One region of the Halomonas sp. CSM-2 genome, then DNA from elsewhere that is predicted to be linked to it. Evidence: predicted binding sites of a transcription regulator. Region 1 holds the regulator's gene; each other region holds the start of a gene.

Region 1 (9,713 bases):
CTTTTGTCCCCGAGCATCAGACGATAGGCTAAGGGTTTTCCAGATGATGGGCCTGCTCATGCCGTTGATATCGCGTTTTCATTCCGCACTTGCTTACTCTGCACTTGGCGCGGCATTGGTGTTATCGCTGCCATCGGCTCATGCCGTGTCGTTTAACGTCGAAGACGACCAAACCCATGAGCATTGGCAGTCGATGTCATTGACCCTCGGTGACGAGCGGCATTTTCGTGCCGTGGAAGCGCACAGCTATTCCGATGCCACCTTGAGTATCAATGCCACCCAGGGCGTGTGCGACTTACCCTGGCTGGAGATGCGTGTCGAGCTGGAGGCCGCTCAGGGCGAAAGCCAAGCGGTTAATCAGGTGCCTGCGCGGCTACGCGTCGATGAGCGAGAGCGCATTCACAGCGTCGCCGAATTTATCACCGAGCGTGGCGATAACGGCTTTTATGCCCACTTTTATCTCAACGATATCGATCAATTGATCGCCGACATGAGTGTTGGTGAACAGGTCTTCCTGGGTTTTGATCAGGGAGATGAAGACCCCTGGTACATGATATTCAGCCTGGAGGGCGCGGGAGAGGCACTGGCAAGGATGCAGCGCCTGTGCCGGGATGCGTCTTAGTAGGGGTTACTCCTGGGTTGGCGGTTGCCTGAGTACCAGTTCGACACGACGGTTGGCCGCCCGCCCCTGCGCCGTGGCATTACTTGCGATCGGCTGGGTATCGGCATAGCCAACGGCGCGCATGCGATCAACCTCGAGCCCCTGGCTATCCAGGTGGCGGACCACTGCGATCGCCCGTGCTGCTGATAGCTCCCAGTTGGAAGGAAAGTGCGAGGTCGCGATGGGCACGTTATCGGTATGGCCTTCGATCGACACCTGTCCATCAAAGGCGCTGAGCGTCTCGACAAGACTTTCGACAAGGTCACGGCCCTGCCCGGTGAGTTGCGCCCGGCCGCTATCGAACAACAGGTTGTCGTTGATGCGCAGCGTCACCCCTTCCCGCCCCTGGGAGACATCCACCCCGGGGATACTGACACCCTCAAAGCGTGGCTTAAGGCCGCTATGACGGGGCTCGATCCCGGCCGCCAGTGACGCCAGAGGCAGGTCGGCAATCGCGCCGGGAGATGCTTCAACGACGCTGGCTTGCGATCCGGCATCGTTACCGCCGGGTGGCGCCAGCGAGAGCAGCAAGACAAACAAGGTCAGCAACAGCGTCAATACATCCAGATAGCTGGTCATCCAGCCATCGTCGCCACTGTCCTTGGGCAGTGGCGCTTCCAATGTATGGCGGGTATCCCGGTCCAACATGCCGACTACCCCTTAGCGGGGGCGCTATTCGAGGCGCGCGGCTTCTTGACCTCCGGCTCGCGGATTTCGTCATGGTAATTGGCGACAAAGGAATTGAGCGTTTCTTCAATAAAGGAAGGTAACCGCCGCTTGGTAATCAGGGAGATCCCTTCCAGCACCATGTTCATGGTGATCAGGCGCTCCTCGGTGCGTCGCTCGAGCTTTACCGCGATAGGCTTGAACACCAGATTGGCCAGCAGGATACCGTAGAAGGTGGTCAGCAGCGCCACCGCCATGCGCGGGCCGATCACATCAAGATTGCCGGCGTCCATGACTTCCAGCATATTGACCAGTCCCACCAGGGTGCCAATCATGCCGAAAGCGGGCGCATAAGTGGCCATGGTGCGGAATATCTGGGCTTCCGCATGCTCACGCGCCTTCAGCCGCGCAATACGCCAGCGCAACATATCGAAGATTTCGTCTTCTTTGGTGTTGGCGATCACCAGTTGAATGCCGGTCCGCAAAAACGGATTACGGGTGTTTTCGAGCTCTCGTTCAACAGCGCGGACATCGCCCTTGAACCACAGCCGGGACATGGCCACCAACTCGTTGATATCATCACGCACGTAGGTGTTTTCGCGCCGGAAGACCAGCCCGACCAGACGCACCACCCGCAGCACTTCCTTGAGGGGATAGCTGATAAAGGTAGCGGCAAGTGTGCCCGTGACCACGATGGCGAGCCCGGGCAGGTTGAGGAAGCTATCCGGCGATTCGGCGGTGAAAAACAGGACGCTTACCAGCAACAGGATGCTGGCGAAAATACCGATCAGCGTCGATGGGTTCATGTCGTGCTCCTTAAAGCAATATAACGGGGCTTATCAGCACCGAGCGCTAAAACGTCAGCCAATCGCCGTTGCCCTGGCAGTGACGTCAAAAGCCCCTAAACCGAGTCGTTTAACTTGGCGCGCAGACGGCTGACTGCCTGACTATGCAACTGGGAAACGCGTGACTCCGTGACGCCGAGAACAGCGCCCACTTCTTTCAGGTTGAGCTCTTCCTGGTAATACAGCGCCATGAGCAACTTTTCACGCTCGGGCAGGGCCTCAATGGCCGCCACCAGGGTTTCCCGCTGCTGGGCATCGAGCAAGTGGTCAAACGGCGAACTCACGGTTTCGCGATTATGCGGTTCGCTGCCATCCGCCACCAGCTCTTCAAAGGGCAGCAACTGCCCGCTATTGGTATCGTGCAATAGCTGCTGATAGTCGCCCAGCGGCATCTCCATGGCGTCAGCGATTTCCGTTTCTTCGGGGGGACGCCCAAGCGACTGCTCCAAACGCCTGACGGTTTCATCAACGGCCCGCGCCGAACGACGGACGCTGCGAGGCAGCCAATCACGGGTACGCAATTCGTCCACCATCGCCCCGCGTATGCGCTGACTGGCAAACGTCGCAAAGGTGGCCCCCTGAGTGGCATCGAAACGTCCCAGAGCTTCCAGTAGCCCCATCATGCCTGCCTGGATTAAGTCATCCAGCTCTATGCTGGCCGGCAACCTGACCTGAAGCGTCAAGGCCTGACGTCTCACCAGTGGCATATACTCCGTCATCAGCTCACTTTGTTTGATCCTGCCTTGTGCTGTGTACATCCTATTGCCTCGCGGCTAAACCACCTGTGCTCACTGGTAATTCACTATCATCTGCAACCCTTTAACGCTAACGGGACGCTGCCCTGGGTTTAGCGCAAATTGAAAATGCAGGGGCGTTGTCGCACTTATGCCTGATAAAGCACGGGTCTCCCCACGCATGCCCGATAATGACACACAGCGCTCGGGGTGGCATAACCATGCCTGTAGCGCTGCCCCGGGCGCGTGTTGGTACTGCCACTGGACTCGCTCGATGACCGCCGCTGGCGTGGTAGCGCCCGCTGGAGGACGAACCGGTTCACTGCGACTGGCGCGGTCGCTCATGGTCACCATGAGCCCCGGCACATGTGTCACCCAGCTGCTGGACGCTCCCTGAGCAAACGAACCGAGTCCCAGGGCTAGTACCAAAATGCTAATCGCATGACGCCAATAGCCTAGCATGCATCGTTCCTTCTCATGAGCGGATTAACCCCGATTATTAGACGCTTTACCGGCGTTAGCTGCCATTAGCGGGCCAGCAATAGCAATTCAGTGTCAAGATAGTGGCCGGCCGCTTGCTGCAGGTTGGCCAATAGGCCTTGCCTGGGCAGGTGAGGCTCGTGCAGTGCCAACAAGCGTTGCGGGCCGTTATGCTGCCGCAGCTGTTTCAATAGCTGGTACATGCGCCCAAATGCATCGGCATCGCTGCTGACCCACAACGCCCAGCGACGATGTTGCTGACTGAGCGTCGCCAGTTCTGGCTCATCCGGCATCACGATCCGAATATCCCAGTCGGCCGGATCCCCGGCCCAGGCTCGCCCTAGCGCGGCCCACTGGCCCAGGCGCGCGCTGACCTTGCGCACCTCTACCGGCCCATCACCTGATAGCCCGGTGACCATTAACGGCGTTTTAGGCTTAGGCGGTGTGACAGGCGGCTCCATGGCCGCCGCGCTGGGCACCACGGGTGAGCGGTAGGCCATCGGCCCGGATGATTCCGTTGCCTCGGGAGGCGCTTCATCGCCCCGCTGCTGACGCTGCAGATCCGCCCACTTGCGCAGCCCAGAAGCTTGGTCTTGTGCGCTCATGCCAGGCCCTCACGATTAACACCGCCCAGTTGGCGGATCGCATCACGGGCCATAAAGGCGTATACCAGCGCATCCAGCAATGCCGTATCCCGCCGACGGCGACGGCTGCTTAGCAGGTTCAGCACATCACCGTGCAATGCACCGGCGACCTCGTCCTCGGCGCAATCAAGGTGCCCGGCAATGGCGGCAATGCCACTGGCCATCAACAGGCGCACTTCAGGGCTTACGTCGCCACTATCGGCGTCTTTGAGCTGCTGCCAGGCACGCCGTGTCAGCGCCGCAAGGCTTTCACTCTGCAGTTGGGTCACCAGCAGGCTCAGCACCTCATTGCCCAATCGCGCGGGGGTGAGCCAGTAACGGCGGGTGACCACTTTGGCGCTTTCGGGGTCACGGACTTCGCCATACCACGCCAGCAGCGCCCGCCCCTCTTTGTCGGTAACTTCGGCATAGGCCGTCCACAGCGCCATCGGCTGGCCACGGAAGCGCACATTGACGCGGTGATTGAGCGTACTCTCGGCAAACAGCTGGCGCAGCGCATAGCGTTCACCGTGCAAGTTTACCCTGAGTGCCGGGGGTGCCAGGCTGACCCAGGTCAGGTATTGGCGCTCTAACCAGGTCAACGCCTCGCTATCGGGTAATGACGGCAGCAGGTGCACGGCGACGCCATCGCGCTCGCTAAAGGTGGTCATGCGCGGTTGCCAGCCAGCGGGCTGGCGGTGCTGAAGCCAGGGTAGCGCCATCCAGGCGCCCTCGGCATCCAGTCCTATATCCGGCATCGCCCAATCGCAGCCGCGTTCATTGCGGCGGGGCGACCAGGCCATGCCCAGCATGTGTTGGGGCGGTGGGTACCCTTCCAGAAGCTCGTCCAGACGCTGATCCTGCAACACGCTGGGCAGGTTAGCGATATCCCAGACGCCTTCGAGACGCTCAAAGCCCACCATGCGCTCGCGCAGACGCGCAAACAGCGACGACAGACGACGCCCCTGGCCCAGCACATCCCGTGACCAGCGGGGCATGCTGAGCGGTGCGGCGGATGGAGATCCACTGCCTGACCCGGCCGCGTCGGTATTCAGCGCCTGATCGACCAGGGTAGCCGGGTCCGCCACCGCCATATCTTCGGGGACCTGCTGACCATAGGAACCAAACAGCACGCGCATGCCATGGCGCATGACAATATCCAGGATAGGGGCCAAACGTCCCGCTTCGTCCTGCTTGGTGATGATGCAGTCATCCAGTTCAGCACCTGCCGCACGGGCAGCCTGGCGATAGCGCATCACCACTTCTTCCAACGTTTCCGGTTGGCTGGCGGCATTCAGCAGCAGTACCAACCTGACGTTGGAGCGACCACCCTGCAAGTGAGCGATCTGCTCGATGACCCGCTGGTCGCGCTGGCTCATGCCCACGGTATCGATGATGACCCACTGTTTGCCCTGCAGACGATTCAGCAGGTCGTCGATGGGTTGCTCCGCATCCAGCGCGTACATCGGGATATCCAGCAGGCGCGCGTAGATGCGCAGTTGCTCATGAGCGCCGATACGGAAGCTGTCGGTGGTCACCAGGGCGACGGGACGGGTCCCATGGCGCATGACAAAGCGAGCCGCGAGCTTGGCGGTCGTGGTCGTCTTGCCAACCCCGGTGGGCCCAACCAGGGCGACAATGCCCGTTTGATCGAAAAATTCGGGCTCATCCTGGAGCACGGCCAGTCGTGCCATCAGGCGCTCACGCAACCAAGGCAGTGCCTGCTCGCTGTCCGCACTTTGCGCCGACAGGAAGCCCGGCAGGTCCATCAGGATGTCGTCGGCAAGCTCGCGGCTGAAACCAACACCGCAAAGCAGCTGTCGCCAACGCTCTGTCCCGCTGGCGGTCGAGGCAGTGGGTGTTGTGCTACGGTCGGTTTGTTGGGAAGCAAGCAGCGAGCGCATATCCTGCATTTCGCGCAGTAAGCGCTCACTCATCGACTCCAGCGGATCCTTCGGCGCAGCCGGTGGCTCGTTGGCGGGAGGGGGCGAAGGCTCGAAATGATCAACGGCTTCGTCGGCCATGGCGAGAATTTCAACGCCGCCCTCAGTGCGCCGGTTCGCGACAATCAACGCGTCGTCACCCAGCGCTTCACGCACCTGGCGCATCACATCGCGACTGTTGGCGCCCACGAAACGTCTAACACTCATGTATTACCCCTGGGCGTGAGTCAAATAGTGACGCTGGCATCAGCGGCCCCCTACCACAGTGGTTACCCGCAGCGTGCGGTCATCGGGTATCTCAGCCTGGGACAGGACGGCCATATGGCGCAAGCGACGGCGCAAGAACCGCGACAACACCGCACGCAGGGAATGCTGAACCACCAGTACCGGCGGCTCGCCACTGCTTTCGTGACGCTCCAGTGCCTGCTGGGCCTGGGTCATCAGCGTTTCGGCAAGCCCCGGCTCCATCGCCCCGTTGCCGTTCATCGCCTGCACCAGCACCTGCTCTAGCTGAGCATCCAGCCCCATCACGTTCAAGGTATCCTGACCGGCAAACCACTGCTGGGTAATCGCTCGGCCCAGGGCCACACGAACCAGAGCCGTCAGCTCGTTGGCGTCCTGCTGCTGGCTGGCGTACTCAGCCAGGGTATCAAGGATGGTGCGCATGTCGCGAATCGACACGTCTTCATCCAGCAGGTTTTGCAGGATACGCTGCAGCACCGTGAGCGAAATGGCCTTGGGTACGACTTCTTCCACCAGCGACTTCTGCTCGCTGCCCAGCTTGTCCAGCAGTTTCTGAACTTCCTGGCGGCCGAGCATTTCCGGCGAGTGGCGGTGCAATAGGTGATTGAGATGCGTCGCGATCACTGTGCTGGCGTCGACGACCGTGTAGCCGTAGACCTGGGCATGCTCTCGCTGGCTGGACTCAATCCACACCGCGGGCAAGCCAAAGGCAGGATCTTCGGTTGGCGTGCCTTGCAGTTCCCCGGACACCTGACCCGGGTTAATCGCCAGCCACTTGCCCGGATACGCCTCGGCACGGCCAATTTCGGCGCCTTTCATTGACAGCACATAAGCGTTTGGCGACAGCTCCAGGTTGTCGCGTATATGCACTACCGGCGGCAGAAAGCCGACCTCCTGGGCAAACTTTTTACGAACGCTTTTAATCCGCGCCAACAACTCGCCTTTTTGTCGTGAATCGACCAGTGGAATCAGACGATGACCGACTTCCAGGCCGAGTGTATCGACCAGTTGGACATCTTCCCAGCTGGCCTCAGGCGCCTCCTGGGTCGGCGGTGGTGCGGCGGAGATTTCCTCCTTGACCAGCGCCTGCTCCTGGCGGCGCATGATGAACCAGGCCAGCCCGGCAAGCAGCAGGGTAAACAGCAGGAAAACCATGTTGGGCATGCCCGGCACAATACCTAGCAGGCCCATGACCATCGCTGCCAGGATCATCACCTGGGGGTTGATGAACAACTGGCTGATCATCTGCTGACCAACATCCTGGTCGGTATTGACCCGCGATACCGTCACACCGGCGGCCGTCGAAATAACCAGGGCGGGAATTTGCGCCACCAGGCCATCCCCGATGGCCAGCAACATATAGCTGCGACCGGCATCGCCGAAGCTCATATCGTGCTGCAGCATGCCAATCATCAGGCCGCCAATGATGTTAACGACCATGATCACCAGGCCCGCGACGGCGTCGCCACGTACGAACTTGCTGGCACCATCCATCGACCCGTAAAAGTCGGCTTCCTGGGCAATTTCCGCACGCCGGTTCTTGGCGTCTTCCTCGCCAATCAGCCCTGCATTGAGGTCAGCATCGATTGCCATCTGCTTGCCAGGCATGGCGTCCAGCGTGAAGCGAGCACCCACTTCGGCGATACGCCCTGCACCTTTGGTGATAACCATGAAGTTGATGATCACCAGAATCAAAAAGACCACCAAACCCACGGCAAAATTACCACCGACCAGAAACGCCCCAAAAGCCTCGATCACCTTGCCGGCAGCGGCACCGCCCTGGTGCCCTTCCATCAGCACCACGCGGGTTGACGCCACGTTCAACGACAAACGCAGCAGCGTCGTAAACAGCAGCACGGCGGGGAAGGCGGCAAAGTCGAGGGGTTTTTGGGCGAACATGCTGACCATCAGCACCATGACGGCCATGGCGATATTGAAGGTAAACAGCAAATCCAGCGCAAACGGCGGCATGGGCACGATCATCATGCCCAGAATCATCAGGATCAGCAGTGGCCCGGCGAGCAACTGGACTTTTACGTCGCTCACCCAGTCACGCCGACTCATTAGTTGGGTAAAGCCTTTCATGTTTGGGCCTCATCGCCACCGGCGCCACGCCCGGGGGTTTCCATTTCCGGGGGCACCGGCAGATTATCGGGGGTAGGCGGCACTTCGCCTCCTTGTTGCGCTACATTTTTCAAGCGATATGCCCAGGCCATGACCTCGGCCACGGCCGTGTATAGATTCGCCGGTATTTCGGCGTCCAGATCGACGTGATGATACAGCGCCCGCGCCAGCGGTGCTGCTTCTAACCGTGGCACTTCCGCCTCATTGGCAATTTCACGGATGCGCTCGGCCACCGCATCAGTGCCTTTAGCCACCAGGCGTGGCGCCCCCATCTGCCCCTCTTGATACGACAGCGCCACTGCGTAGTGGGTCGGGTTGGTAATGATGACGTCCGCCTCCGGCACCTTGCTCATCATACGGCCGCGCGCCATGGCCTGCTGCTGCTGGCGAATCCGGGCCTTCACCTGAGGGTCGCCTTCTGATTCCTTGTGCTCGCGCTTGACTTCTTCCTGGCTCATGCGCAATTTCTTGGCATTACTCCACAGCTGGAAGGGCACATCAATCAAAATCACCACGATCAACGCCAGGATCATCAATCCCGCTGCCTGGGCCGCCATGGTCAAGGCGCTGGCCAACGCCTGCTGAATGGGCTGGTTCATCAGTGACATGAACTTGCCCATATTAAGGTATAAAAATGCCGCACCTACGCTACCGACCAGCAGTGTCTTGGCAATCGCCTTGGCCAGCTCGATCAATGCTTGGGTAGCGAAGATGCGCTTCATCCCGGATAGCGGATTCAGCTTGGACAGTTTCGGCTGCATCGACTTTCCTGAAATCAAAAAACCGCCCAGCAGCGCAGGCGACACCAGCGCGATCAATGTCAGCAGTAAAAACAGCGGCATCATTGCAAACAGAGTGCGCCTGCCGAGATCGATGGCATGGGTCACCATCGGCATACTTTCCATGGCGTGGCGGCGCTCGAATAGAAAAGCCTGCTCCATCACCATGCCAAGCTGATTGTAGAGCATTTGTCCCATGGTCCAGAGGCCAATCACCCCGCCCAAGAGCACCAGAAAGGTGGTCAGCTCCCGCGAGCGGGGCACCTGCCCTTCTTCACGCGCCTTTTCCAGTCGTCGGGGCGTGGCCTCTTCGGTCTTTTCCTGGTCGCTGTCGTCTTCTGCCATGCGGTCATCCGGCCAGGTAATGTATCGCGGCTAAACACGAAAAGCCGCCCCTAAGGACGGCTGAGCGAAACGTCGTGTAACCCGAGCAAGGGTTCAAACCGTGCGCTAGAAGCCCAATTCGTCCAATAGATCGTCGACCTGATCTTGCCCGGTCACGATATCAGGTGCATTGTCCTTCACTTGAGGCCCATTCAAAAGCTCTTCGTTACGCCGTGCATTCTCGTTTTTCCACTGATCTTCGGCCTTGCGTTGCATCGTTTCTCGTGCCTG
Region 2 (9,713 bases), on a different contig from region 1:
CCATAAGTTCGATAAAGGCATTTATTATCTAAAAAAGCCCGCTCGCTGGATTGATGGGTTGCTGCGGATTCGTCTGCCGTGGTTAACCGGCTATATTGGCATCCGCGTGACGGCCTTTGTGTGCCTTTTGATTGCTCTGGCTATGCCCCCCATGGAGTTTATTCCCTTTTCTGCCAACGGCGCCGGGCTGGCGCTGTCGTTGCTGGGCCTCGGGTTAGTCGCGCGGGATGGTGCTGCATTGGTGCTGGGGTTTGCGCTGTTTGGCATCACCTGCACACTCATTCTCGTTGGTCTGCTTTAATTTTTGCGCTAACAACAAGGAACCGACCATGATCGATACGCCGCCGACGCCCCCCAAACCGCCCGAACAGCAAGGTCGCTGGGAGCGGCGAGTCGAAACCGCACTATGGAACTCGCGGTTTCTGGTCATGCTGGCCGTGGTGCCCAGTCTGATCGGCGCGGTCATGCTGTTCGTGGTGGGCACAGTCGATATCTTCAAGGTCGTGATGCGCACGCTACACTACTATTTCGTGGACAGTAGCGTCGATATCCACGAAAGCCTGGTGCCCGATATCATTATCGCCGTGGATATCTATTTGATCGCCATCGTGCTGATGATATTCGGGTTGGGCATTTACCGGCTGTTTGTATCACGTATTGACCAGGCGGAAGCGCGCTATCCTCATCATCCTTTCAACGTCGCCTCGCTCGATCAGCTCAAGGATAAAATCGCCCGCGTGGTGATTCTCGCGGTGATTATCGAGTTCTTCCGTGCGGTGGTGGATATCCGCTTCGCTACCCCGCTGGAAGCGATCTACCTGGCGCTTTCGGTTCTCGCCCTGGCCGCTGCGCTCTACCTGATGAGCCTGGGACACAAAAAGGAATAGCCGGTTTACTCGTACGTTAAGAGATTCGCAACCATGGTATTCAGGCGTTCCTGAAACTGCCCGCCGGGCGAGGGCGGCGTTGGGTCAGCGGTCATGGCGATGGTTAACGCCCGCTCGGGGACCACAAACAGCGCCTGGCCGCCGAAGCCGCGCCCGTAGTAAACGTCTTCGCCGCCCAACTGCGTGATAAACCAGCCATAGCCGTAACCGTCGCCCGTCCAGCGAGAAGTGCCCCGCGGCGTCCAGGAGCGCGCGACCCAGCCTTCCGGCAGCACACGCTGTTCGTTGCCGTTGCCATCAACGACGACACCGTCGTTGCGATACAGCTCGCCAATGTGCACCAGCGCACGCGGTGAGAGCTGCATATCGTTACCGCCGAAGTAGATCCCCTGAGGATCCTGCAGCCAGGGGGGGATGGCAATATTCAGTGGCTCTGCCAGCAATCGCTGGGCCAGTGTGTAGGTGGACTCGCCGCTGGAGTACGTCAGTGCGGCAGACAGCAAATGACTGGAACCCGTGGAATACAGCATGCGACCGCCGGGTCGGTCGACAAATGGTCGTGTCAGCGCATCTTCCACCCAGTTGGGGCTGGCCACCCAGGCGCCGTAATTCTGGCCGGATGTGCGCTCAAGCCCTGCCTGTAAAGACAGCAAATGACTCACGGTGATATCGGCAACCTCGGGGTCCGCCCCTTCAGGCACATGGTTGCCGAGCAGCGACACCAGCGTCTGATCGGTGGATTCGATAATACCCTCTTCGATAGCAGCTCCCACCAGCGCCGCCAGTACAGTTTTCGAGAGTGACTTGATGTTCGCGGGCGCATCAACCCCCGGGCCGCCCTGGTGGTGCTCGTGAATGATCCGACCCTGATGGGCCACCACAATGCTGTGCAAGCGTGAATAACCGCGGGCGTCGTCGCTCAGGTTGCTGAGCGCATCAGCCTTGGGCGGTGAGGGAGACGTCGGTTGGGCACTAATGGCGGAGGAGAACAGCGTGGCAGCGAAAAAAGCGGCGGACATCAACAAGCGCATGGCAAACTCTCAACAAACAGGAACCTGTTTGAACCCACAGCGGTGTAAGGGTTCCAGTCAGTCTTGTTAACTGAGGGGGCAACTAACGTCTTGAATACGCAAAATCTGGGAAGGGTTGCTAGGCTACATAGGTCAACAACAAATTGCGTTTTTAACCACGCAATTCGCAAGGAGTGCATCTATGAGAAATATTATCTATATCATCGGGCTGGTCGTGGTCGTGCTGTTTATCCTGTCGTTTCTAGGTATCCGCTAAAAACGACGTTAGTGTCAGGGGCTAGGCACAGTCCGCTGCGCCTTCCCCGAACATATCAAACATCAGCTCGCGACCCATGGGGGTCAACACAAACCGACCCTGCTCATTGCGGGTGGCCGCTTGGCTGGTTTCCAGCACCTGCTGGCAGGTGGCCCAGTCCGGCGCGCTCTGGTTGAGCAACTTCAATTCTTTGCTGCTCAGGCCGCGTTTGGTCAGGGTGATGGTTTCCAATACATGCCCGTTGTCGTAAAGCAGCTCTGCCACGACGGCCAAACACTGGCGTAAACTGCGCTGAACGTGACTGGCGGTGGACATGTCGTTGGGCATTTCCTTCTCCTGATACGTTAGCCGGGCAGCACTGAGCGTCTGAAAACGCATGCTTAATGCTATGTGCTCAATGCCGGGGTGTTGCAGTGCATTATAAACGAAAGTCGATATTAGACCAACGTCTATCCCATGTTTTTCCTGCCACGCCCCGTCATCAATGCCCAAATGACGTGATAAGCTCGTCATAAATTTCGCCACCCGTATTGATGAGTGAGTTAACACGGCATGCATATCAGTGTTTTTGGAACCGGTTACGTAGGATTAGTCGCAGGCGCCTGCCTGGCCGATGTCGGCCATCAGGTCACCTGCATGGACGTTAACGCCGAGCGGATCGCCCAGTTGAATGCCGGTGAAGTGCCCATCTTCGAGCCGGGTCTCAGCAATATTGTCGCGCACAATGTCGACGCCGGGCGGCTCAGCTTTACCACCAATGCCGAGCAAGCCGTGCGCGATGGTGAGCTGGTGTTTATCGCCGTGGGCACCCCGCCGGATGAAGACGGCAGCGCAGACTTGCGCTACGTCCTGGATGTTGCGCGCACCATTGGCCAGCACATGAACGATTACAAGCTGGTGATCGACAAATCCACCGTGCCGGTAGGTACTGCTGAGAAGGTGCATGCAGCGATCAGCGAAACCCTCGCTGCCCGTGGCGTCGATGTGCCGTTTGATGTGTGTTCCAACCCTGAATTCATGAAAGAAGGCGCCGCAATTGAGGACTTTACCCGCGGCGCACGAATTATCGTCGGGACTGAAAGCGAGCGCGTCAAAGCCCGCATGCACGAATGCTACGCCCCCTATAACCGTAACCACGAAAAATTGATGTTCATGAGCGTGCGCGCGGCAGAACTCACCAAATACGCCGCCAACGCCATGCTGGCCACCAAGATCAGCTTCATGAATGAAATGGCCAACCTTGCCGAACGTCTCGACGTGGATATTGAAGACGTGCGCCGAGGCATCGGCAGCGATCCGCGCATTGGCTACCATTTTATTTACCCCGGCTGTGGCTACGGCGGCTCATGCTTTCCCAAGGATGTGCAGGCCCTTGAGCGCATCGCGCTGCAACTGGGCTACACCCCCGCGCTACTCAATGCAGTGGAAACGGTTAACGCCCAGCAAAAGCAAACCCTATTCACCAAACTGCAATCAGCGCTGGGTAATGTGACGGGTAAAACCATTGCCGTGTGGGGGCTGGCCTTCAAGCCCGACACCGACGACATGCGCGAAGCCCCCAGCCGCACGTTGATGGAGGCGGTCTGGCAGGCGGGCGCCAAGGTGCAGGCCTTCGATCCCGAGGCCATGGCCGAATGCCGCCGCCTTTACGGCGACCGCGACGATCTGCTGCTCGCCGGCGACCGCATTCAGGCAGTCAAAGGGGCTGATGCCCTGGTGATCTGTACCGAATGGAAAGCATTTCGCAGCGTCGATCTGGAATGGCTGGCCAGCCAGCTAAACGATAAAGTGGTGGTCGATGGCCGCAACCTGTTTACACCAAGCGCCGCCCAGGCAGCGGGGCTTACGTATCTGGGGGTCGGGCGATAGCGTGCACTCGCACACGCTTGGTTACATTTTGGTACTTAAAAATTGGCTAGAATGTTCAAGGTTGTTCTTTATAAGCCGAGTCACTAAGTAATCAGTAATGAAATAAACATATTTAACGTTAGCAACACGGTAGCCCAGTAAGGTGTAGTGGATGGGCGTTAATGAAGGCGGTTGCTTCACTCGTTTCAAAAAAGGCGGTTAGCGTATGGGTGCTATTTCTTCTCTCGGTATAGGGTCAGGGTTGGACCTGAACGGCTTGCTCGATCAGCTTGAAGACGCTGAACGCGAAAAGCTTGTCCCGATTGAGCAACAAGTAGAAACCGAAAATACCAAAATATCGGCCTATGGGCAGTTGGAGAGTGCGCTTTCCGAGTTCCAGGACTCGGCGAGTGCACTTGCTGACGGTTCCCTCTTCGAGAGCCTGTCGACCAATGTCAGTGGCGAATCAGTGGGCGCTGCCGCCGATGAAACTGCCATGCCCGGCAGTTACAACATTACCGTGGATACCTTGGCCACGCGGGGTACGTTGGCCTCCGAGGGTGTAGACGATGCGGAAGCGGCACTCACCACGGCCGCCCAGGACATGACGTTCGCCTTTGGCGACGGCAGTGAAACGACGGTTGCCATCGCCGCCGACAGTTCGATGGAAGATATCCGCGATGCCATCAACGCGGATGAAAACGCGGGGGTCAATGCCACTATCATCAACGATGGCACCCAAGATCGGTTGGCACTAAGCTCACGAGAAACCGGTGCGGATGCATCTATCAGTAACTTCTCGTTTAGCGATGCCGCCCCGTTCGCTGCTGATACAGCAAATACATTGCAGGATGGCACCGACGCTGCTTTAAACGTCAACGGCATCGATATCACCAGCCCGACCAATCAGGTCGAGGGTGCGATTCAAGGCGTTACGCTGAACCTGCAAAGCGAGGGCGATAGCACCGTTGCGGTAGAGCAGGACACTCTTGCCGTGCGTGAAGCTGTCACGTCGTTTGTCGATTCGTATAACGCGCTGAAAGAGTCAACAGGCGAGCTGACCAACTTCAACCAGGAGACCGGGCAGGCTGGACCACTCAATGGTGACAGCACGGTTCGTACCGTTGAGTCTCGCATGCGCAGCGTGCTGAGTGGCGATGTGGCGCAAGAGGGCGATGGCTTCTCGATGCTTAGCCAAGTCGGCATTTCGCTTGAGGTTGACGGTACGCTCTCGCTGGATAACGACAAGCTAAATGACGTCGTCGCCAACGACCAGCAGGCCCTATCTGAATTCTTCGCGGGCAGTGGCGATAATCCTGGTCTGGCAGGTCAGGTGAATACCACCGTGGAGCAGATGCTGAGTACCAATGGTACCGTTACTGGCGCGATCAGCGGCAGTGAAAGCCGTATTGAATCACTGAGCAGTCGCTACACCAGTATGGAGCAGTCCATCGGTCAAACCATTGATCGCTATCGCACCCAGTTTGGCCAATTGGACGGCATGATCGCCGAAATGAACCAGACCAGTAACTACTTGACTCAGCAGTTTGCCGCGCTAGATGCGCAAGCTGGTGGCTAATAGTCTCCGCGAATCAACGTAACTCATGAACTTGAGCCCGCCCTTCTGGCGGGCTTTTCAATGCCAGTGTGATACATTAAGCAACAAAAAGGCGTTAAAGAAGCCTGCTCTTTGGCCGATAGGCAAAGAACATATATTAAAGAATCGATAAAAACAGAACACGGGCGGCCTTTTTATGGGCGCAATACGTGTTTGGTTTAGCCTTCTACACTGAGGATTCCCAGTATGGCGACGATAACCTCTCTCGGTATTGGCTCAGGCCTAGACCTCAACAGCCTGTTGGACCAGTTGAACGATGCCGAGCGCGGCAAGCTCGCACCGATTGTCCGCCAGCAGGAACAGCAGGAAGCCAAGATTTCCGCCTACGGCAAAATTCAATCGTCCATGGATAAATTCCAGGATGCGGTTGATGCGCTGAATGATCCCAAACTCTACCAGAGCCTTTCGGCCAACGTGCGCGGTGACGAGGTTTCGGCCACCACCAGCGCGGATGCCATGCCCGGTAGCTACCGGGTAGAGGTTACTGCGCTTGCCACCGCCGGGACGCTGGCCTCTCAACGACTGATCGATACTGAAAGCGATGCCCCTCTCGATATGGGTGGTGCCACCCAGCTACGGCTCGATTTTGCAGGCCAGGAAAGCGTTAACATCGACGTAGCCGCGGGCAGCAGCCTGGAAGACATTCGCGACGCGATAAACGCACGGAAAGACGCGGGCGTCAGCGCCAGCGTGATTTTTGACGGCGAAGGCTACCGCCTGGCCCTTAGCTCCAGCGAGACGGGCCTGGATGCCTCGGTAACCGGTTTCAGCTTCGTAGATGCCGGTGGCACTGACGTCGCCACGCCGCCTTTTGCCAGCGACACCGCGCAAAGCGGCCAGGATGCCGCGCTGACGGTTAACGGCATTGCGATTACAAGCCCCAGCAACAGCATTGAAGATGCCATTCAAGGCGTGACCCTGAACCTAGGCAAGCTAAGCCTAGGGGCGGGCGAAACCGCTAGCAGCACCGTCACGGTAGAGCGCAACACGCTGAAAGTACGCGAAGCGATTGGCGCATTTGTTAAAGCTTTCAATGATGTCAAAAGTACCATTGGCACCGCCACCAATTATGATAGTGAGACAGGTGTGGCGGCGGAGTTGGTGGGCGATAGTACTGTGCGCACCATTGAAAACCGCCTTCGCAGCGTATTGACTGGTGGTGTTGCGGGCGGTGAGTTTTCCACACTAACCCAGCTAGGTATTACCCTGCAGCGCGACGGCACGTTGGAAATGGACGACGAAGCCGTCAGCGATTTGGCCAAAAACAGCCCCGATTCCCTCAGCGATTTCTTTACAGGTGTAGAAGGTAATGAGAACTCAGTGGGGTTGGCAAGCAGCTTAAGCACGACGCTTGAGCAGCTGATGAGCAAAAACGGCACCCTGGGCAATGCGATTAGCGGTGTAGAAAACCGCATCGATAGCCTTGGTGAGCGCTATGAGCGTATGGAAAGCACTATTGATCGCACTATTTCCCGCTACCGTACCCAGTTCGGCCAATTGGATGCGATGATCGCCCAGATGAACAGCACAAGCTCCTATCTCACCCAACAGTTTGACGCGCTGGATTATCAGTTGGGACGTAAGTAACCCGTTCGCTAGCCAGCAATAGAGCAAGTCATATCAACAGGGCCGAAAGGCCCTGTTTGCGTATCAAAATTCTAGCAAGCGCTGTGTTTACTTTTGATAACAATTTTTTAGCGAATTTTGGTGTTTTTTTAACTTTGACCCTAAAGGTTCGCTCTGCCGCGCCGTTAATAAATATAACGGCACACAAGGTGGCCGAAAGCAGGCCTCAGGGCCAGTGTCCAAAGCAAGGAGTATTACACCATGTCAGTGATCAATACCAACATCACCTCGATGATCGGCCAGCAGAACCTGCGTGAATCGCAGAACAGCCTGCAGACTTCCATGGAGCGTTTGAGCTCTGGCCTCCGCATTAACAGCGCCAAAGACGACGCCGCCGGTCAGGCGATCGCCAACCGCATGACTTCTCAGATCAATGGTCTAAGCCAGGCGCAGCGTAACGCCAACGATGGTATCTCCGTCGCGCAGACCGCTGAAGGTGCTCTTAACCAGGTTAATGACAACCTACAGCGTATTCGTGAACTGTCTGTTCAGGCGCAAAACGGTACCAACAGCCAGGACGATTTGAACTCTATCCAGGCAGAAATCGACCAACGCCTTAACGAAGTTGATCGTATCTCTGAAGAGACTAACTTCAATGGCGTACAAGTACTGGCCAGCGATCAAGGTCTTCAAATCCAAGTTGGCGCTAATGATGGTGAAACAATTTCAGTGAATCTCGAAGAGATTACTGCTGAAACACTTAGCCTGGATACCTTCAACGTCAACGGTGTTGATGGCGGTGCTGCTGCTCTGACGGCTTACGCGGCTGGTGATATTGTAGATGGCGATGGCGATAACATCACTGCTGGTAACGTGACCTTAGCCGATGCCGGGACTGCGGGTAACTTTACCCCTGATGCTCTTGATTCAACTGCGTTCAAGCAAGATGGAAATGGTAACTGGTTCATTCAGGGTACCGATGCTGATGGCGCCACTGCGTTTGTTTCTGTTGATGCAAGCGACTTTACAATTGTTGACGGTGCTGCTGGTGACACAACGAGTAACTCCTTAACGGTGAATATTAATTCCGATGAGGCAGTTGTTGTCGGCGAGCTTAGTGACGGGCCGATGGCTGCACTTGATTCTGCGCTGAGCACTGTTGATACCTTACGTTCTGATCTCGGTGCGGTGCAGAACCGTTTCGAGTCGGCCATCACTAACCTGAGTACCAACGAAACCAACCTGGCGTCTGCTCGTTCACGCATCGAAGATGCCGACTATGCGTCTGAAGTAGCCGACATGACGCGCAGCCAGATCCTGCAGCAGGCCGGTACTTCAGTACTGGCGCAGGCCAACCAGCTGCCGCAGAACGTGCTATCTCTGCTGGGCTAATCCTCTCGTTAGTATTTTGAGCAATTGCTCAACACTTAGCGGGCCTTCGGGCCCGCTTTTTATATTGGGTTCCTGCCAAACCGCCCAATAACTCGCTAATATGGAGGCTGCTTCTCATTTTAGCTCCCTAGTAAGCAGCGTACGCTTAATTTTTTATTGTTTGCCTTTTTTCGACCGAGCCGCTAAGAATGCCAGCCAAACAACACCGCACGTCAAAACGCCCGTTGCATAAAAAAAACATGACACGCGAGCAAGCCAAGCGTTATGCCTTGAAGCACCCGGAGAACGCGGATGCGTGGCAGTGGTTGGGACGGCTGTCCGCAAAAGATGGCGATCTGGACGAAGCACGGAAAGCATTTGAAAAAGCGGCTGAGCTGGCCCCCAGCGAGCCAAAACACTACGAATGGTTAGGTTATGTGGCTTATAAGCGTCACAACGTTTATCAAGCGCTGGCTTACCTGGATGAGGCTGAGTCAGTAGGGGAGCCATCGGCACATGGTTTGATTACACGCGCTAAGGTTTATTTAGATCATGCTGCTTTTGGTAAGTCGTTAGCCTTGGCCGAACGGGCCCGCCAAATTGCTCCAAATGACATTGATGTACTAAGTGCTTTAGGGGCGATCTATTTAGGCCTTTACCGTTACGATGATGCCAAAAATGTCTATGAGCGCTTAATAAAGCTTCAACCAGGGCATTATTCTCATTGGAACGGTGCTGGAAACGTTTGTCGAGAGCTTGGGCGGATTGACGATGCCTATTTTTATTACTTTGAAGCAGTTAAGCGCGCAGCTGAAAATCCTTTACCCTACTCCAACCAACTAACAGCAATGCACTACGACCCAATGGCAAGCCGTGAAGCAATTGCTGAGATGGCTCAAGCCTGGGAAGCGCGCTACGCCCCGAAAACAGCTCCACCTCGGCCACGGCGCACCCTTCAGCCGAGTAAGCGTTTGCGTATAGGTTTTTTTTCAGACGGTTTACGCAAGCACCCCGTCGGCAAGATGATTATTCGATGCTTGGGAAACCTAGCAACATCTGAAGCAGAGTTATTTGCCTATACCTCTAGCGAGGTAAATGATGAGTTGACGCGTAGGATTAAAGCGGTAGTGCACCAC
Region 3 (9,713 bases), on a different contig from region 1:
TCAACGATCGGGGTGGCACCTCCCACAGGAGAAGGCTTCTCGCAGAAGAACAGTTGCTTACGCGGCCAGCGCTCCAAATGCGAACTTTCGTTGTGATAAAGAATCATCTGGCGCTCGGGATAGGGGGTTGAACGGTAGGTATTACGCCCCCCCTCTTTCTTGGGCAGATCACCATAGTTGCCGTAAAGGCCCGGCTGGATAGCCTCGGCAAAGGCCTCAAACTCTTGTGGCGTGGTAAGGTCAAAGTTACGGAACAGGATGCCTGCGTGCGTTCGTAAATGTTGCTCAATGAAGTCACGCTGGGACGTTGCCCACGCCACTGCATCAAGGTCAGCGTCCGTCGCTTCGATCACCAGGGGAAAGACCCTTTTTTCGTCAAACAACGCCGTTCGTACCGGTGAGTCACTGTTGGTCGAGGAGCGCGCACCTGGCTGGGATTTCAGGCTGCCAAGCTTGTTGAGTTTGGAACCTTTTGAAAGCTTGTTTTGCATAGCGTGTTTCTCCATTTGGGGTAAGCGAAACTCCTCGACAGGCGTGTTGGGAGCTTCCACGATCTGCGCTAATAGCGACTGCCAAGCACCGGTCAAGTGCTCAATAGTTTCGCGTCGGTACAAAGCAGTGGCGTAGACCCACTCGACTGATAGTCCGGTATCGCTCTCATCAACGAATACCGCCATATCGAACTTCGACTCTTGCCGCGGCTGGGACATTACCTTCACTTCCAAGCCCGGAATTGAGAACCGCTCGGTTGGCGTGTTTTGTAGTACGAAGAGGGTTTGTATGAGGGGAGAGCGATCGCGCTCACGGCTAATCCCCGAAAGCTCGACAATTCTGTCGAAGGGAACAGTTTGATGATCGAACGCATCCAGCACGCTGGTCTGTACTTGCTCAAGCCAGTGGCCGAAATCAATCTGTCCATCAGCCAAACGAGATCGCAGTGGGATCACGTTGACGAAAAAGCCAATTAGCGGCTCAACCTCAGGATGGCTACGGCCGGCGACATCGGTTCCCACCACTAGATCTTGTTGACATGTCTGGCGATGCATCAACAGCTGAAAACTCGCCAATAGAAGCGTAAATAGCGTGGTGCCATGCTGGGTGGCGAGCCGGTTTAAGGACGTTGACAGCTCAGGGCTTAGCGACATGCTCAGAGCACTACCGGCGTGCGATACTTGGCTGGGCCTAGCGAAGTCTCCCGGTAGTGTTGAGAGCGGAGGAGCATCGCTTAGATAGCGACGCCAGAAGGTTGCGCTTTTCTCGAAGGCCTCTCCTGAAAGGGCTCTCTCATGCCAAGCGGCATAGTCCACGTACTGAATACCCAGTTCGGGTAACCCAGACTCCTTCCCTTCCAGTAATTCCCCGTACAGAGAGGCAAATTCACGAATGAATACGCTCGTTGACCAGCCGTCGAACACAATGTGGTGAATGGTCAGCACCAAGACATGCTCTTGTGCGCCAAAACGCAACAAGCCCGCCTTTATTAAAGGGCCCGTAGCAAGATCAAATGGTGTGTTCGCATACTCGGCGAAGGTATCTTGCAGATATCGCTGTTGTTCCTGCTCTGAAAGATCGCTGCAATCCAAAACAGGGAGTTCGATGTTTCGCTGATCCTCGATAACCGCGACAGGATTACCCCCATCGTTTTCGGGATAGCGAGTACGCAATGCCTCATGCCGTGCAACGATGGCATTGATGGTTTTTTCCAGCACCTCCACTTGCAATTCCCCCTTCAGGGAAAACAGCGCTGGGAGGTTGTAGGCGGCTCGCTCACGGTCACACGCCTGACTCGCCAAGCGATCAACTAACCAGAGCCGACGCTGGATAGGTGCTAAAGGTAGTTCCGCATGGCGGGGGATCGGTATCAGTGGATTCTGGATAGCCCCCTGATGGAAGGACGAAGGATTCGCTAACCGCCGCTCTACTTCACCAACCACATCTCTAAAGCGCGGCTTTTCCATAACCGATCTGGTCGGGAAATCAATCCCCCAATGATCGCTAATGCGTGAAGCCAACTGCACCGCCGCCAGAGAATTACCCCCGCTGGAGAAGAAGTGAGCATCTTTTCCCAACGGCTTTTCCTTGCCGTCCCCCAGCACTTGGCACCAGAGCTTCGCCAACGCCTGCTCCGTTTCGCTCTCTGGTTCCGAGGTAGATGGCGATGACTTTCCTCCGCACTCAGCGTCGCCACCGCTGGCAAAATGCCCGAAGGCGTGAATGGCGTAGGCATCCAGGCTACCTGCCTCCCAGCCTTGGCGGCAGGCACTGCGCTGTAGCTTGCCGCTGGAGGTCTTGGGGAGGCCGCCGGGGTTGAGTAGAAGCGTGACAGAAAGTGGCTCGTGGCAAGCATTCCCTACCGCCTCGCTTAGCGCTTCGACCAGCGTCCCGACGGGCACCAGCTTCTGCATGCCTCGGGAGACCTCAGCCGCCACGCCGATCCCCTCGGTGCCTTCCGGTGTGGTCACGGCAAAGGCCGCTACGCGTCCTTTGCGCACTGCTTCCACTTCCGCCTCGATAGCGCTCTCGATATCCTGGGGGTAGACGTTATGGCCGCGCAGAATGATGAGATCTTTGATGCGCCCGGCGATATACAGCTGCCCTTTGTGCAGAAAGCCCAGATCACCGGTGCGCAGCCAGCGATCATCGCGAACGTCGTGAGCCTCTGCATCGGTGTGCTGCCAACTGACCCCATCGCGGGTGACAAAGGTGTTGGCCGTTGCCTCGGGGTTCCGCCAATACCCGTGTGCCACGCTGGGCCCATTGACCCAGATCTCGCCCACGTCGCCTTCGGGCAGCGAGAGAAACCCTTCGGGATCGACAATATCGATTGTGTGACCCGACTCCGGCGTGCCGCAGCCCACCAGAGTGTTGCCTTCAACGGCTGAAACAGCTTTACCTTCGGCCAGTGACTGTTGAGAAAAAGCCGTACCCACCACGCCCGAACCGCGTGGATTACAGCTGACCAATAACGTCGCTTCGGCCAGGCCATAGCAGGGGGCTGCGGCATCAGCGGCGAAGCCCGCAGGGCGGAAACGTTCGATAAAGCCAGTGAGGGTTGCGTGTCGCACCGGTTCGGCGCCTGAGAACGCGACCCGCCAGCTGGATAAATCGAGCGCTTTAATCTGCTCGTCGCGAATACGTTCAAGGCACAGCCGGTAGGCGAAATCGGGGCCGCCGCTGATGGTGCCCCCATGACGAGAAATTGCCTCCAACCAGCGTATCGGCCGCTGCAAAAAGAAAGTGGGGCTCATCAGTACGGCGGGGATACCGCGATAGATGGGCTGCAGCAACCCACCGATCAGGCCCATGTCGTGGTACAGCGGCAGCCAACTGACGAAGACATCGTCAGCGCCAATCGAGAAGCCCGTCTCGATGGCACGCTCGTTCGCCATCAGGTTGCCATGACTCACCATGACGCCTTTGGGCGTGGCCGTGGAGCCCGAGGTGTACTGCAAAAAGGCGATATCGTCACGCTGCGGGCGATGCTCAGCCCAGTACTCAGCGCGGCTCTCATCTACGGCATCCACGGGGATCAATTCGGCGCTACCGACGTCTTTTCCCGCTGAGGCGATCAGCTCGATAATCGCCGAAGAAGTGAGCACACAGGCCGCCTGGCTATCGTCGGCGATGGCCAGCAAGCGTGCCAGGTGCTGCTGCCTGGCCGATTCCGGTGGGAAGACCGGCACGGCAATCACACCGGCATACAGGCAGGCAAAGAACGACACCACGTAGTGTTCGTCGTTATCCAGCAGGATCAAGGCGCGCTCACCAACCGGGAACCGCTGCTGGAGCTCGCTGGCCAGGGCGCGGGAACGCCGCTCCAGCGTGGCGTAGTCGAGGATGGTCTCGCCTTGAGCATTTACGACGACCAGCGCTCTGTCGCCGGGTCTTTCCCGGGCCAGACGGCTCAAGTGCTCGACATAGCTTATAAAAACATCGTGATGGGCCGGGTGGCTGTTCATTGTCTGAGCGTGCCTTGTAGTCATGGGTATACCTGCTGGAATTCCTGGCCGTGGGATGAGGCGTTCAGTCGCTTGAGAGGTTGCCGTGGCCTTCCGCCATGGCGACAACGACTTTGCGTGGCCCTTTAAACGGCGTGCGCGCGTGGGCGACCAGCATGTTGTCGAGCATCAGCACGTCACCGGCCTGCCAGGGGAACATCACCGTTTCGTCGGCCAGCACACCGCGAACCTCGTCGAAAATGGCGTCGTCGATGGGGCTGCCATCGGCAAAGAAGACGTTGCGGGGCATGTCTTCGGGGTCGAGCATCTCTTCCAGCGACTCGCGTACCTCTGGCTGCAGGTTGGAGACATGGAAAAGATGGCCCTGGTTGAACCACACCCGCTCACCGGTAACCGGGTGAGTCTCTATGCCTTGACATAGCTGGGTGGTACGCAGGTCGCCGTCGGGTTTCCACTCGCAGCGAATCCCCGCCCGGTGGCAGAATGCCTCCACTTCAGCGCGGTCTTCGGTGTTAAACACCTGTTGCCAAGGCATATCGAAATCGCCGTAGTTGCGCACGTAGAGAATGCCGGGTTCGAAACGCTCGCGAATCTCTAACGGCATGCGACGGTAAATCGCGCGGCTATCGGCGATCGGCGTCTCTCCCCCTTCAGGGGCGGCGGTGACGCAGTGGAACCAGATTTTCATCGGCCACTCGCGGGTATAAGCCTGCTCATTGTGGAGGGGAATATGTTGATGGGCGGGGTATTCGGTCGAGGTATAAATACCCGATGACACTGCTGAACGCGGTGTTGAGGCAAACTCATAACTCAGCAGCGGATGACCTAAGGCGGCGGCAAACTGCTGAAAATCGTCCACGGTGGGCACATCAAAGCCTCTTAGCAGCACGCCGCCAACTCGGGTCACCAGGGATTCAATATCCCCACGCAACTCGCCAAAGGCTTCCAGCAGTGGCTGCCCCGGGTAGGCGGGGGATATCATGATGGGCAGCTCCGAGTCAGCAGGCCCCTGACGTTCGGGAATGGCGTTGGTGGGTTGCGTTGGGATTGCGCTTTGATTATCCATGATGGATCTCCTGAAAAGTCGTTGAGTCGCGTTGGCCCTGTGCGCCATGGGCATAGCAGGTACAGCCCGCGTCGACATAGCTTTTGTCGAGATAGCCCAGGGCGGCGGCATAGCCACTCGGCGCTGACAGCGGCCATGCTTGCAAAGAGGATGAAATGGGGAGCGAGTGCTCAAGGTGATAGGTGCCTGATGGCCCAGGAGCGGGCATAACCGAGAGCGCCTGCAAATGCTCTGCAATGCCCAGGCCCAGGGCTTTGAGCACCGCCTCTTTAACCACCCAGCGCTCCATGAAGGGCAGTGCGAAGCCGTCGCGTGCGTGGCCGAGCTGCTCACTCGGCGATAGCACCAGCCCTTGCAGCGGCGCCAGTTCGGCCTCGGGGCGGCAGCGCTCAATATCGATCCCCACCTCGCCGCTGGGGGCGAGGGCAATCAGGGCGACATGGCCCGAATGAGAAACGTTGAAGGTCGGCCCACCCGCGTTTTCCAACGCTGGCTTGCCGTAAGCGCTCTGAGTAAACATCAGCTTTTCTGGCGTTATACCAGTGTGCGCGGATAGCAGTCGCCGCAGGGCAGCACGTGTCGTCACAGCGCGGACGACATCGGGGTGACGGCGAAGCCGCTGGGCACGCTGCCACTCGGCCTGGCTCAGCAGCCGCTCGTCGTCGACGGCCACCGGGGCGTTCAGGTCAAGCGCCAAGCGCCAGACTTCAAGGCCCTCAGGGGTGCCTTCAGCTAACCGCAGGCGCTGCATGGGGCACCTCCTCAAGCCGTCGGGTAAGCGCGCGCTCGATGGTCGCCAGCACCTGGGCCTGCTGCTGACGAATAAAGAAGTGGCCGCCGCCAAACCAGTTCAACGCGAACGCACCACCCGCTTCCCGCTGCCAAGCGTCCAGGCGTTCGCTTTCGATATCGTCATCGCGACCGGCGAGCACCTGTAGGGGGTATGCAAGCGTCGCCCCGCCGCGATAGCGGAAACTGCGGCAGAGACGATAGTCCGCTGCCAACACATCGAGCGTGAGGCGTAGCAGTTCCGGGCTTTCGAATACCTCCTCTGGGGTGCCGCCCTGCTGGCGTAGATCCGCAATCAGGGCTTTGTCGTTATCAAGGCCCGCCAAGCGGTCTGGGTCGCGCATTGAAGGCGCCGGGCTGCCCGAGGCGAACAGCATCCGCGGCTGAGGGCGCCCCACATCGCGCAGGCGAGCGGCCATGCCGTAGGCCAGCAACGCCCCCATGCTGTGACCGAACAGGGCAAAGTCGCCGCGCATCCGCGTTGCCTGCTCTTCGCACAGCCTCACGACCTGGGTCTCGAAGTCATCGATGAGCGGCTCACCCAGGCGCTCGCCACGCCCAGGCAGCTCGACGGGATAGACCTCGACCCAGACGGGCAACTGACGCTTCCAGCGCAGATACATGGTGGCGCTGGCCCCGGCACAAGGCAGGCAGAGCAGTCTCAAGCGCTTAACCGGCATTCACCTGCTCCGCCTCGCTGTTGGCCTGCTCATCCATCCACTGACGTAGCGACAAGGGCCGCATATCGGTCCAGGTCTTTTCGACGTAGTCGAGGCAGGTTGGCTTATCGCCGAGCACACCGGTGTCGGTCCATCCAGGGGGAATCGCCTTCCACTCGGGCCAGAGGGAGTACTGCTCTTCGTGGTTGACCAATACGCGGAAGACGGCATCTTCACGATCAAAACAGCTTGTCATGGGACTAACCTCACCATTGTCTAAGGAATGAGAAATAAAACGCAATTGCTTCTCATTACATAATGACGAGTGAGGTATCAGAAAATTTAACGGGAAAGAAAATCAATCAGTCTGGGACCAGCAGCCTGTCGGACTTAAGGCTGTCCTGGTGCGCACAAGGCGCTAAACCGTCGTAGAGGGAGGAGTAGGCATGGAAAAGGAAACAGGAAGGAGAGAAAACCACCGTTTGTCAGCGACGCTCATCACTGCGCGGGACCATCCCCGTCAGCAACCATAGCTGTTCGGCTTCACGGAATACCCGGCAATGCTGGGAAGACGCCGCTAGCCATGCATGGAGCGCCTCGCGATCCGCATCACTCAACGTTTCTTCATGCTCGCGCATCAGCCAGTCCAGGGCTGTTTGCCACACGGCTTCATCGCCGCTGTCGTTATTCATCGTTACCGTCTAGCCTCGCTACTGCTGCCCGATCAATCATTGGACCGGAAAGCGCCTGCTACTAACAACGCTTTCACTATGTGCTGGCAGTGTAACAAAGCGACAACAAAAGCGGCACAGCGAACGTCTGCTTATCTGCCTGGCAACGACGTGCCTCGCAGCGACAGACGGCAATGAGTTAGCGCATCACGAATCATGAAGTTGACTGACGTGGTGGAAACCCCCAGCAACTGAGCCACTTCCCGTTGCGTATGGCTTCCCGAACGGTAGAGTTCAAAGGCGCGCCGCGTTCGCTCGGGCAGCTCATCCAGTGCGTCCACCACCTGGGCCAGAGACTGGCGATCAATGGCAATCACTTCTGGGGAGTGTGAGGCGCAGGAAGCGTTATCCCCCTCCTCCTCTTTTGCAAACAGCGTTGACTCAAAGGCCGAGCGGCGGCAGCGGTCAATGGCAAGGTTGCGCACCACACGCGACACGTAGGATATGGGCTGCTTCATCTCAAACAGCGTGGTGGCCTCTGAAATTTTCAGGTAGGCATCCTGCAATACATCATCGGCTTGATCGGTATTGCCCAGGACCCTTGCAGCGACACAGCGGAGCCGGGGGCGCTGATTGACGAAAATATCCTCTAATTCAGCGCTCCAGGGGTGGACATCCATAGCTCGGCCTCCTGCCTTGATTGACACTACGGAATAAATGGCAATAGTTATTATTTGCGTTAAATGGCAGTAAGTCAATCGGTGAGACCAATCTGAATCAACCCGAGGCAGGTGTCTGTCACCGGCGCGTCATGGATAGCGGGTTATCGTGAAGCTACCATGCGCTCAGCAAGGCGCATCAGTCGCTCTGCCCAGGGGAATAACGATGCTGGATAGCAATGACCTGCTCGAAACGCTCAAGCAAGCCGCTTATGAAGCGGGCACCTTGTTGCGCGAAGGATATTCGCAAAAGGGGCGGATTGCCTTTGAGCAAAAGGGCGCGTCTGATTTCGTGACTTACTACGATACAACGGCTGAAAATATCATTATCGACTGTATCGGCAGCGCTTTTCCCGATATTGCCTTTCTTGGTGAGGAAAGCGGCCTGACGCCCAGTTCCGATAGCGACTATACCGTGGTGATTGATCCGCTGGATGGCACCAATAACTTCCTGCACGGCGTGCCACATTTTTCGGTGTCGATCGCGGTCACCAAAGGTAATGAGCTCGTCATGGGCGTTGTCTATCAACCGCTGCTTGATGAAATGCTTTGGGCGGCCCAGGGCATGGGGGCTTTTCTCAATGATCGAAAGCTCACCACACCTTCGCCTCGCCCAATGACCGAAATGCTGGTGAGCACTTGTCTGCCCTACCATGACAAAGGCGACTGCGCCACGGCCCTCAACCAGCTTACCGTGCTGATGCCTCAAGTGGCTGGCATCCGCAGCCCTGGCTCGGCGGCGCTCGAGATCGCCTACGTCAGTCTGGGCCGTTTTGATGCCTTTTGGTCCCAGGGCGCCAAGCTCGAGTTCTGGGATATCGCCGCGGGCATTGTGATTGCCCGAGAAGCAGGCTGCAGCGTTACCGACCTCGCTGGTGAGGCACATCCCGGCGAATGGAATAGCTTGCTTGTGGCCCACCCCGAGCGGCATGGCCAACTGTTGACGTTGATGAAAAACGACTAAACCGCATTGCCATGCCTGATCGGCACCTCTCCTTCTGCCTACCGATAGCGCGCCTGCACAGAGCGCAGTCGCTCCCGCGTGATTTTTTTCCATTTCTTTGTTAAAAATGAGAACTATTAGCACTAGAATGGAGCCATGGTCATTAACGCATCGCTAGGAGTGATTCATGTTCGAGGTCAAAGGGGCCACCTTCGAAATCAATGGAAAACCGATTCTAACGCCCATTGAACATAGCTTTCAGGAAGGCAGGATTTACGGCCTTATTGGCCATAATGGCTCGGGCAAGTCGACCTTGATAAAGCTCATGGCCCAGCAGCAGCCTACCAGCCAGGGAGAGATCTACTTTGATCAGCGCCCGCTGAGTGATTGGGGCAACCGCGAGTTCGCGCGCCAAGTCGCCTACCTGCCTCAGCACCTGCCCAGCGCCGAGAGCCTGACCGGGCGCGAACTGGTGGCCTTTGGCCGCTACCCTTGGCACGGCCTGCTGGGGCGCCACACCCAGAAAGACAAATACGCTATTGACCGCGCCATTGCCCTCACCCACACCGAGGACTTCGCCGACCGTCTGGTCGATACGCTTTCCGGCGGCGAGCGTCAACGAGTCTGGCTTGCCATGCTGTTGGCACAGGGCAGCCGTTTTCTACTCCTGGATGAGCCACTTGCAGCGCTGGATATCGCCCACCAGATCGAAGTCCTGGCGCTGATTCGCAAGCTGTGCGATGAGCTAAACCTCGGGGTGATTATCGTACTGCACGATATCAACATGGCATCGCGCTATTGCGATGAATTGATGGCGCTGCACAGCGGCCGCCTACTGGCCTGCGGCGCCCCCAATGACATGATGTGCGACAGCACCTTGGAAGCGATTTACGGGCTCCCCATGCAG

The links. Region 1 encodes FliA, which starts transcription of late flagellar genes. Its sites were predicted from a motif close to CTAAAGTTNNNNNNNNNNCNGCCGATA; they were not measured.
Region 2: the regulator FliA is predicted to act here: its motif matches at 7,368-7,394, upstream of B7L15_RS16060 (FliC/FljB family flagellin).
Region 3: the regulator FliA is predicted to act here: its motif matches at 6,793-6,819, upstream of B7L15_RS06715 (MbtH family protein).

The regions. Positions count from the first base shown of each region.
Region 1 covers NZ_NBYR01000003.1:44,097-53,809, reverse strand. Annotated here, with positions in the region: gene B7L15_RS03055 (hypothetical protein) at 47-622, shown strand; gene B7L15_RS03050 (OmpA/MotB family protein) at 629-1,309, opposite strand; gene B7L15_RS03045 (motility protein A) at 1,315-2,133, opposite strand; gene B7L15_RS03040 (RNA polymerase sigma factor FliA) at 2,229-2,930, opposite strand; gene B7L15_RS03035 (flagellar protein FlhE) at 2,961-3,368, opposite strand; gene B7L15_RS03030 (hypothetical protein) at 3,434-3,991, opposite strand; gene flhF (flagellar biosynthesis protein FlhF) at 3,988-6,159, opposite strand; gene flhA (flagellar biosynthesis protein FlhA) at 6,199-8,280, opposite strand; gene flhB (flagellar biosynthesis protein FlhB) at 8,277-9,443, opposite strand; gene cheZ (protein phosphatase CheZ) at 9,549-9,713, opposite strand, start outside.
Region 2 covers NZ_NBYR01000020.1:3,364-13,076, reverse strand. Annotated here, with positions in the region: gene B7L15_RS16095 (exopolysaccharide biosynthesis protein) at 1-301, shown strand, start outside; gene B7L15_RS16090 (YqhA family protein) at 330-887, shown strand; gene B7L15_RS16085 (serine hydrolase domain-containing protein) at 893-1,918, opposite strand; gene B7L15_RS20030 (hypothetical protein) at 2,196-2,687, opposite strand; gene B7L15_RS16075 (UDP-glucose dehydrogenase family protein) at 2,727-4,043, shown strand; gene fliD (flagellar filament capping protein FliD) at 4,249-5,601, shown strand; gene fliD (flagellar filament capping protein FliD) at 5,827-7,227, shown strand; gene B7L15_RS16060 (FliC/FljB family flagellin) at 7,468-8,598, shown strand; gene B7L15_RS16055 (O-linked N-acetylglucosamine transferase, SPINDLY family protein) at 8,787-9,713, shown strand, end outside.
Region 3 covers NZ_NBYR01000006.1:157,228-166,940, forward strand. Annotated here, with positions in the region: gene B7L15_RS06695 (condensation domain-containing protein) at 1-3,983, opposite strand, end outside; gene B7L15_RS06700 (TauD/TfdA family dioxygenase) at 4,024-5,025, opposite strand; gene B7L15_RS06705 (4'-phosphopantetheinyl transferase family protein) at 5,018-5,776, opposite strand; gene B7L15_RS06710 (thioesterase II family protein) at 5,754-6,494, opposite strand; gene B7L15_RS06715 (MbtH family protein) at 6,484-6,729, opposite strand; gene B7L15_RS06720 (FecR/PupR family sigma factor regulator) at 6,959-7,165, opposite strand; gene B7L15_RS06725 (RNA polymerase factor sigma-70) at 7,297-7,824, opposite strand; gene B7L15_RS06730 (inositol monophosphatase family protein) at 8,030-8,827, shown strand; gene B7L15_RS06735 (ABC transporter ATP-binding protein) at 8,994-9,713, shown strand, end outside.